One region of the Mesorhizobium sp. LNHC221B00 genome, then DNA from elsewhere that is predicted to be linked to it. Evidence: riboswitches for the same ligand, from Rfam matches in the RefSeq annotation. Region 1 holds a riboswitch; each other region holds the start of a gene.
The links. A riboswitch is a leader RNA that binds a small molecule or an ion and turns the genes downstream of it on or off. The one in region 1 is predicted to bind cobalamin.

Region 2: it holds a riboswitch for cobalamin, as region 1 does, so the genes downstream of both, X741_RS145955 (CbtB domain-containing protein) here and bluB (5,6-dimethylbenzimidazole synthase) in region 1, are expected to answer to the same signal.
Region 3: it holds a riboswitch for cobalamin, as region 1 does, so the genes downstream of both, metE (5-methyltetrahydropteroyltriglutamate--homocysteine S-methyltransferase) here and bluB (5,6-dimethylbenzimidazole synthase) in region 1, are expected to answer to the same signal.
Region 4: it holds a riboswitch for cobalamin, as region 1 does, so the genes downstream of both, X741_RS146150 (DUF1636 family protein) here and bluB (5,6-dimethylbenzimidazole synthase) in region 1, are expected to answer to the same signal.

The regions. Positions count from the first base shown of each region.
Region 1 is NZ_AYWR01000013.1:96,775-98,970, forward strand. Features, by position in the region: gene X741_RS148955 (hypothetical protein) at 1-132, shown strand, start outside; partial or broken gene bluB (5,6-dimethylbenzimidazole synthase) at 249-923, opposite strand; cobalamin riboswitch at 926-1,106, opposite strand; gene X741_RS148950 (histone deacetylase family protein) at 1,228-2,154, shown strand; gene X741_RS148945 (exodeoxyribonuclease VII small subunit) at 2,158-2,196, shown strand, end outside.
Region 2 is NZ_AYWR01000016.1:108,660-110,855, forward strand. Features, by position in the region: gene X741_RS145960 (aromatic ring-hydroxylating dioxygenase subunit alpha) at 1-1,078, opposite strand, end outside; cobalamin riboswitch at 1,237-1,435, shown strand; gene X741_RS145955 (CbtB domain-containing protein) at 1,471-1,650, shown strand; gene X741_RS145950 (CbtA family protein) at 1,666-2,196, shown strand, end outside.
Region 3 is NZ_AYWR01000011.1:308,540-310,735, reverse strand. Features, by position in the region: cobalamin riboswitch at 517-719, shown strand; gene metE (5-methyltetrahydropteroyltriglutamate--homocysteine S-methyltransferase) at 813-2,196, shown strand, end outside.
Region 4 is NZ_AYWR01000016.1:65,813-68,008, reverse strand. Features, by position in the region: gene X741_RS146145 (winged helix-turn-helix domain-containing protein) at 1-821, shown strand, start outside; cobalamin riboswitch at 851-1,058, shown strand; gene X741_RS146150 (DUF1636 family protein) at 1,097-1,525, shown strand; gene cobW (cobalamin biosynthesis protein CobW) at 1,528-2,196, shown strand, end outside.

The sequences.
Region 1 (2,196 bases):
GCCGGCCAGGTGCCCGATCCCGCCTGGGACGCCCGGCTCGCCGAGGCCTCGTCGAAGTTCAGGGAACTCAAGGACAAGGCGCTGGCCTCCTTCGGCGGCTCGCGCTGGGACACGGCGGGCGCGACACGCTGATTGGCCGGGCTTGCCGGCGCGGCATCGACGGCGTTGAGGCGTGCCACCGCCGATTTGAGCCGCACCTCGCCCTGACCGCAAAAAGTCTCGCTCATGATCAATTCGGGCAGCGGCAGGCGTCGGCCCCAGCCATGCGTTTCAAGGTCCGGTTTGGGCGCAAATTCGGAGACCCGACCGACGCAGAGATAGGCGACCGGCGTTACGTGATCGGGAATGGACAACAGGCTTTTCAGCGCCCCGGCCTCGATGATGCTGACCCAGCCGACGCCGACGCCCTCGGCGCGCGCGGCCAGCCAGAAATTCTGCACCGCGCAGACCGTGCTGTAGAGGTCCATTTCCGGATTGTGCCAGCGTCCCAGCGGTGAGCCCTGCGAGCGTTGTCGGTCACAGGTGATGCAGATGTTGAGCGCGCTTTCGCAGATGCCTTCCAGCTTGAGCTTGCGGTAGAGCGCCTGCCTTTCCTGTTCGATCGCCGGCAATTCCTGCTCGCGCGCGGCGAGGAACAGGTCGCGCACCTCCGCTCGTCGTGCGGCATCGCGAATGACGATGAAGTTCCACGGCTGCATGAAGCCGACCGATGGCGCGTGATGGGCGGCAAGCAGCAGCCGCGCCAGCACCTCATCGTCGAGCGCGTCGGGCAGGAAATGGCTGCGCACGTCACGCCGCGTGAACATGGCGCGGTAGACCGCGTCTCGCGCCATCTGGTCAAATCCGTCGCTACCATGAGCGGTCATGTGTTCCGGCATCGCTTGTCCCCTTGCGATTGCTATCGATGCCAGCCGCCTGACCATGCGGATGACGATGTCTGCCAGGCCGGTCTTCTGGCTTGGGATCAACCCGCGTCCGGTGCCTTCCCGTCATCGACAGTGGCATTTACCGGCGCGGTCCCCCTCACAGCGTTGGGCACGCCACGGGATTCAACCGTGTTCCCGATTCTCCCGCTTGCGGCGGGCACCAGGCAGTGTCGGCGACCTTACGCCGAACCGCCCGGGGCGCCAATCCCCGCAGCGACGCCAATGGACGCAGACGTGATTTTCCCCAGCGATCGAGCCGCGATGCATGGCCATCGCGGCGCCGGGGCACTAGATAGGGAGCATGGCCACTCGTCTCTACACGCATCCGATCTTCCTCGAACACATCACGCCGCCTGGCCACCCCGAGCGGCCGGATCGCTTGCGCGCCATCGAGCGCGTGCTCGACGACGAGGCCTTTGCCGCGCTCGATCGTGTCACGGCGCCGGAAGGTGACGAGGCCACCATCCTCTACGCGCATCCCGCCGATTTCGTCGCCCGCGTGCGCGCCGCCATCCCTGACCAAGGCATCGCCCGGATCGATGCCGACACCACCGCCAGCCCGAAGAGCTGGCAAGCGGCGATCGCGGCGATCGGCGCCGCCAATGCCGCCGTCGACGATGTCTTTGAGGGCCGCGCCGACAATGTGTTCATCGCAGCGCGGCCTCCCGGCCACCATGCCGAAAAAACCACGGCCATGGGCTTCTGCCTCTTCAACACGGCGGCCATCGCCGCGCGTTATGCGCAGAAGAAGCATGGCGTCGAGCGCGTCGCGGTCGTCGACTGGGACGTGCATCACGGCAACGGCACGCAGGACATTTTCTGGGATGATCCCTCGGTGCTCTATTGCTCGACGCATCAGATGCCGCTCTACCCCGGCACCGGCGCGAAAAACGAGATCGGCGCCGGCAATATCGTCAACGCGCCGCTGGCGCCGCAGACCGGCAGCGAGGTGTTTCGCGATGCCTTCCTGTCGCGCGTGCTGCCGGCGCTCGACAATTTCGCGCCGGATTTGATCGTCATTTCCGCGGGCTTCGATGCGCACCACCGCGACCCGCTGGCCGAGATCAACCTGACCGAGGACGATTTCGACTGGGCGACCGGCCAGCTGATGCAGCGTGCCGCGCGCCACAGCGGCAACCGGCTCGTCAGCCTGCTCGAGGGCGGCTACGATCTGCAGGGATTGGCATTTTCGGTCGCCGCCCATGTCGGGCGACTGATGAAAGGATGAACGATGGCTGGTGAGACCAACGAAGACGTCAAGGCGATGAGC
Region 2 (2,196 bases), on a different contig from region 1:
TGACCTCGCAGATCGCCGCGTCCTCCTCCAGCACCTGCGTGCCGAAGGCGACTATGTTGTCGATGTCGGCCGACGGGTCGCCGAGCGCTCCGGGCGCGAACAGCCATTCCGCGACAAGACCGGTCTGTTCGGGACCGAGCGGCACCAGCCGCACGGTCCGGACATAGTCGACGTGACCGACGACGAACATCGAGGGCAGGCTGGTGGCGTAGGTCTGGCCGGCGGCGCGCTCGGCCGGCGTCAAGCCTGCGAAGACCGGTGCATGGGTCTTGCCGTCGCGCGACCAGGTTTCCGCGCCGACGCGCAGGCCACCGGAAAATTCCGGCGCGTCATTGTCGGCGTGGCGCACCCATTCGGGGTCATCATGCCGGCTCATCAGGCCGCGGCCATAGATCGGCACCAGCCGCGACAGATCCTTGTGAACGCCGGGGCAGTGCAGGCACTCGTTGAAGTTTTCCCAAAAAATCTTCCAGTTGCAGTTCATCACCTTGCGCAGCACATGGCCTGATACCAGCGTTTCCAGCGGCCAATTGCCGAGATCGCCGCAGGCGGGATCGAATGAGGCCTGCGCCGAGCCGGCCGCGCCCTCCTGCAAATTCGCGCCCTCCTGCAAATTGACGAACACGAAGCCGCGCCACACCGAGAGCGCGACGCGATAGAGCGGATGGTCGGCCTTGTCGAAGCCTTCGGGCAGCGATTTCGACGGCACGCGCACGAGGTCGCCGCGCAGCGAATAGGACCAGGCATGATAGGGGCAAGTGATCAGCCGCGCCTTCAGCCGGCCTTCGCTTTCCTGGCACAGCTGCGAGCCGCGATGCCGGCAGGTGTTGTGGAAGGCGCGCAGTTCGCCGGTCTCGTCGCGCAGCACGACGATTTCCTGCGTGCCGACGCGGAAGGTGCGGAAAGCCAGCGGTTGGGCGAGATCGGCTTCCCGGCAGACGAGCAGCCAGCTTCGATACCAGATCGCATCGAGGTCGCGCTGATAGCTCTCGCCGTCCCAATAGTCCGATGACGGCAACGTCGCTTCAGCCCGGGTCAGGCCGTTGTAGCGATCGCGTTCGCTGGCATTGGGCTGCAGGGCTGGGGGCTGCATGGCTGGCTTCCTGTGAAGTGGCCAGCCGACACCCGGCCGGGATAATTGTCAATTGTAGTGCCGAGAACGGCCGATGCCGCCGGCATGGCGCAATCGCGCTGGTTGCCGGCGGAATTTGGTTTGCCGCGTGTCGTGATTTTCCGTATAGTCACGCTGTCGTCGGTTCCGTTTTGGAGCCAAGAGGGAATGCGGTGCGGGCTCAATTGTTGCCCAATGCCGTGGCTGCCCCCGCAACTGTGTGCGGTAGTCCTCTCCATATGCCACTGAAGATTTTTCTTCGGGAAGGTGGAGAAGGGCGCTGATCCGCGAGCCAGGAGACCTGCCGGCGACAGGAAACTGACTTCGATGCCCTCGGGTGGAGGGTGAAAGGACAAGACATGAATACTGCTTCCGTCTCCCTCGGCGCCTCGGTCTCCTCGCAGTCGCGCTTCATGCAGCTCGCGCTAGCCGCGCTGCTCGGCATCTTCGTCGTCGGCTTTGTCGGCTTCTCGCATATCGATGCGGTCCACAATGCCGCCCACGACTATCGTCATTCGATGGGGTTTCCCTGCCACTGACGAGGATTTGACATCATGAACCTGTTTCGCAACGTCGTGTTCATCGCGGCGATCGCAGGGCTTGTGGCCGGCGTCGTTCTCGCCTGCATGCAGGCCTATGCCACCGTGCCGCTTATCCTCAAGGCCGAAGTCTACGAGCAGGCCGGTGGCGGCCACCATCATGACCAGGCCGCGCCCATTGCCGCGGATACCAATGCCATGAGCACCGCCGCACCGGCGGGGCATGCCATGAGCTCCGCCGCGCCGGCGCCGGCCGAAGCCGCCGCTCCGGCGGAAGACGAAGGCTGGGCGCCGGCCGATGGTTTCGAGCGTTTCGGCTTCAGCGTGCTTGCCAACATCGTCACCGGCATCGGCTTCGCGCTGGTCCTGGTCGCGGTCTCGGAATTCGCGGGCGGCATCGGCAATTGGCGCCAGGGTGTGTTCTGGGGCCTGGCAGGGTTTGCCGTGTTCACGCTGGCACCTGGCCTCGGCCTGCCGCCGGAACTGCCGGCGATGCCGGCGGCCGAGTTGCTGCCGCGCCAGATTTGGTGGGTCTCGACGGTGGCG
Region 3 (2,196 bases), on a different contig from region 1:
TATCAACGCGGAACTCGTGATGTCCCCGCCGGGACGGTGGTTGCGGCGACCTCGGTCAAACGGCTGACAGCAGTTTACCTGCATCTCGTTGGAAACGTTGAGGCGCCCGACCCGAACATCATCATGAGGCATTCGACCTCGGAAAGGACCATGACCCCGGCGATGGCAGTGCGAGATCCGGATTGACAACTACCCGCAATTAAAGGGCCGTTTGACACCTACCGCACCGCGAAATCGGTTGGGGCTCATCCTGCACACTTTCCGCAGCCTCGGTGTTGGCTCGGCGCTCGCGGATCACCAGCGTCCTTTGAGCGGTAGCGCTTTTCAGGTTGAGGTTAAAGTCCTCCGATTGTTGTGGCTCCGCACGGCCTCCATTAGTTGGACAATGGGGGCAGCGGTGCAGCGGCGGCAAATGGACGACTCACTGTTTCACAATGTTAGACAAGCGTAAAAGCGCGATGACATAACCACATAAACATTTCGTTATGCGCCATTGACAAGAGAAGGGATTGCTGTGATTGTCTGGCGTGTCGTGGTTCTCGCGTGCGGCGCTGCCGCAGCGGAGCTAAGAGGGAAGCCGGTGCGATGCCGGCGCTGCCCCCGCAACTGTTAGCGGCGAGCCAACCCCACTCATGTCACTGAGGCGAATACCCTCGGGAAGACGGGTAGAGGCTATGACCCCGCGAGCCAGGAGACCTGCCACGACGAATTACGTCCACGGGCGGGGTGTCTCGGTGGCCGCTGCAACCCGGGCGTGCCGGGCCTGCTAGCGCCTTCCTTGTCACCGACGCCCCCAACCATCGGGGTATGACATGACTGTCTCTCAGCAAATTCCTGTAGCAACGCTCGGCGTGCCGCGCTTCGGTCGTCGGCGAGAACTGAAATTCGCCCTTGAAAGCTACTGGTCCGGAAAATCGTCCGCTGGCGACCTTCTTGGAACGTCGAAGGCACTCCGTGCCGCTAGCTGGGAGGAGCAGCGCGATCGCGGCGTGTCGAAAATACCGTCAAACGACTTCTCGCTTTACGACCATGTGCTCGACACCGCAGCTATGGTCGGCGCCATTCCCTCCCGTTACGGCTGGAATAGCGGCGAGGTCCCACTTGACATCTACTTCGCAATGGCGCGCGGCAACCAGGGTCAGACGGAGGATTGTGCACACGCTGGTCACCAGGAGGCGGCTCATGGGCCCGGTGTAACCGCGATGGAAATGACCAAGTGGTTTGACACAAACTACCACTACATTGTGCCGGAACTGGATGATGATCAGACGTTCGCCCTCTCGTCGACGAGACCCGTCGATTACTTCCTCGAGGCCAAAGCTCTCGGCATTCACACACGCCCAGTCATCCTTGGACCCATCACCTTCCTCAAGCTGGCGAAATCGCCTGCCGAAGGGTTCGATCCTATCGCGCTCCTACCGCGGCTGCTGCCTGTTTACGAGCAACTCCTGCAGAGGCTGAAGCTGTCGGGAGCCGACTGGGTGCAGATCGATGAGCCAGCGCTTGTCCTCGATCTGAACTCCAACGAACGAGCTGCGTTCGAGTTCGCCTATGGCCAGCTGTCGAAAGCCGCGCCCGAGCTGAAGATCATGCTGGCTACATATTTCGGGCATCTGGGAGACAATCTCGAAACCGCGGTTTCTCTGCCCCTGGCCGGGCTGCATATTGATCTCGTGCGCGCTCCCGAGCAGCTGGAAACGGTGGGTCGGCTCGCTCCGAAGGATCTGGTGCTCTCGCTTGGCTTGATCGACGGCCGCAACGTCTGGCGTGCGAACCTGCCCGCCATTCTCGACCGCATCAAACCGATCGTCGCCGGCTGGCCCTTGGACCGCGTCGAGATCGCGCCTTCTTGCTCGATGCTGCATGTGCCGATCGACCTGCGCATGGAGACGGAACTCGACGCCGACATCAGCTCGTGGCTCGCCTTCGCGGCCCAGAAGACTGACGAATTGGTGTTGCTGGCCCGGGCCCTGTCCCAAGGCAGAGATGCGGTGGCTGGCGCGTTGAAAGCGTCTGCCGAGGCTGCCGCCACGCGCGTGACATCCACGAGGATCCATGACCCGCTTGTTCAGGGGCGGATCGCTAGCATTGACGACAGCGCGAAGCGACGAGAGAGCGCTTTTGCCGAGCGCTCCAGAGTCCAAGCCGGCTCACTCGGGCTGCCGCCGTTCCCGACGACGACCATCGGGTCCTTCC
Region 4 (2,196 bases), on a different contig from region 1:
CCGCCTATATAGAAGAGATCTACCGCGAGGTCGTCGCGCGCGGCCTGATCGCTGCTTCCGCGCTCGAAGGCCAGAAGGGCTCGGGCGGCTGGTGGGGCTGGAGCCACGCCAAGCATGCCTTCGAATGGCTGTTCTGGGCCGGGCGCATCACGACGGCGCACCGCCGCGGATTCGAGCGCTTCTATGACCTGCCTGAGCGCGTGCTGCCGCCGGCGATCCTAGACCTGCCCGTACCGGCCGCCGAGGACGCGCACCGCGAATTGCTGCGCATCTCCGCCCGCGCCCACGGCGTGGCGACATCAGGCGATTTGCGCGACTATTTCCGCCTTTCCCCCGCCGACATGAAGGGCCGCCTGGAGGAATTGGTCGAACTCGGTGAGCTGCTGCCGGTGCGCGTCGAAGGCTGGGATAAGCCCGCTTACCTGCACAAGGATGCCCGTCTGCCCAGGAAAATCGACGCCCGTGCCTTGCTAGCGCCGTTCGATCCCGTGGTCTTCGAACGCTCGCGCTCGGAGCGGCTGTTCGATTTCCACTACCGTATCGAGATCTACACGCCGGCCGAAAAGCGCCAATACGGCTATTACGTCCTGCCGTTCCTGCTCGGCGACAGGATTGTAGCGCGCGTCGATCTCAAGGCCGATCGGCCGGCGAGTGTGCTACGCGTCCACGCAGCCTATGCCGAAGCTGGCGCACCGCCTGAAACCGCCGCCCAGCTTTTCGAGGAATTGAAGCAAATGCAGGGCTGGCTCGGGCTTGAGCGCATGGAAGTGACGCCCGCTGGCGACCTCGGACCGTCACTTGCCGACATCGCCATGTCGTAGGCCCGCGTTGACAGTCCTGCCCGCAACAGCCTAAATCCGCTCCAGACGGTCTCTTCTCTTCAATGAGAGGGGCTAAGAGGGAATGCGGTGCGGGATGAAAAAATCTCAAATCCGCGGCTGTCCCCGCAACTGTAAGCGACGAGCCAAGGCCGAAAGCCACTGGGAATTCCCGGGAAGGCGGCTAACCAAGGCGATGACCCGCGAGCCAGGAGACCTGCCGTCTGCGACAACATAATCCGATCGCCCGGCGGGTTTCCGGGCAAGGAGCCCGGTTTTTGGACCAGAACAGCAGTTTTTCGGCTGGCACAGCGGACAATTCGTCCGCCGACAGCGATGCCTTGTCCGGCGTCACCGTGATCATCTGTGCCTCGTGCCGTGACGAAACCGGCTCCGACGCCCATCCCCGCGCCGGCGAACTGCTGGCTGAGGATACGCGCAACGCCGCCTCGGGCGAAGATATCCGCGTCCGCACCGTCGAATGCCTCGGCAATTGCAAGCGCCGCCTCAGCGCCGCGATCCTGCGCGACGGCTGCTGGAGCTATGTCTTCGGCGACCTGACCACGGCCAGCGGCGCCGACCTTGTCGCCGGCGCAAAGCTCTTCGCCACTTCCACCGACGGCCTCATCCCATGGCGTGGCCGGCCCGATAGCCTCAAGCGCGGCCTCGTTGCCCGCATCCCTCCTCTCGACATGCTGAAGGACTGACCATGACCGCTCCAGATTCGTCCGCCAACCTTTCCCGCGTTCCCTGCACCGTCGTCACCGGCTTTCTCGGCGCCGGCAAGACGACGCTGGTCCGCCATCTCCTGGAAAACGCCGGCGGCAAACGCATTGCCATCATCGTCAACGAGTTCGGCGACATCGGCATCGACGGCGAGATTTTGAAGGGCTGCGGTATCGACACCTGCCCGGAGGAAAACATCGTCGAACTGGCCAATGGCTGCATCTGCTGCACCGTCGCCGACGATTTCGTGCCGGCGCTCGACCAGATCCTGGCGCTGACGCCGAAGGTTGATCACATCCTGATCGAGACGTCCGGCCTGGCTCTGCCCAAGCCGCTGGTCCAGGCCTTCCAGTGGCCGACGGTGAAAAGCCGCGTCACGGTCGACGGCGTCATCGCCGTGGTCGATGGCCCGGCGCTGGCCGAAGGCCGCGTCGCCAACGACATGGACGCGCTGCAGGCGCAGCGCGCTCAGGATGAGAGCCTCGACCATGACGACCCGGTCGAGGAAGTGTTCGAGGACCAGATCGCCTGCGCCGACCTGATCATCCTGTCGAAGAGCGACCTGATGGACGCCGCAGGCTCAGCCCGCGCCAACGCCATCATCAACGAACACTCCGCCCGCGCCGTGAAGATCGTGCCGACCTCGCATGGC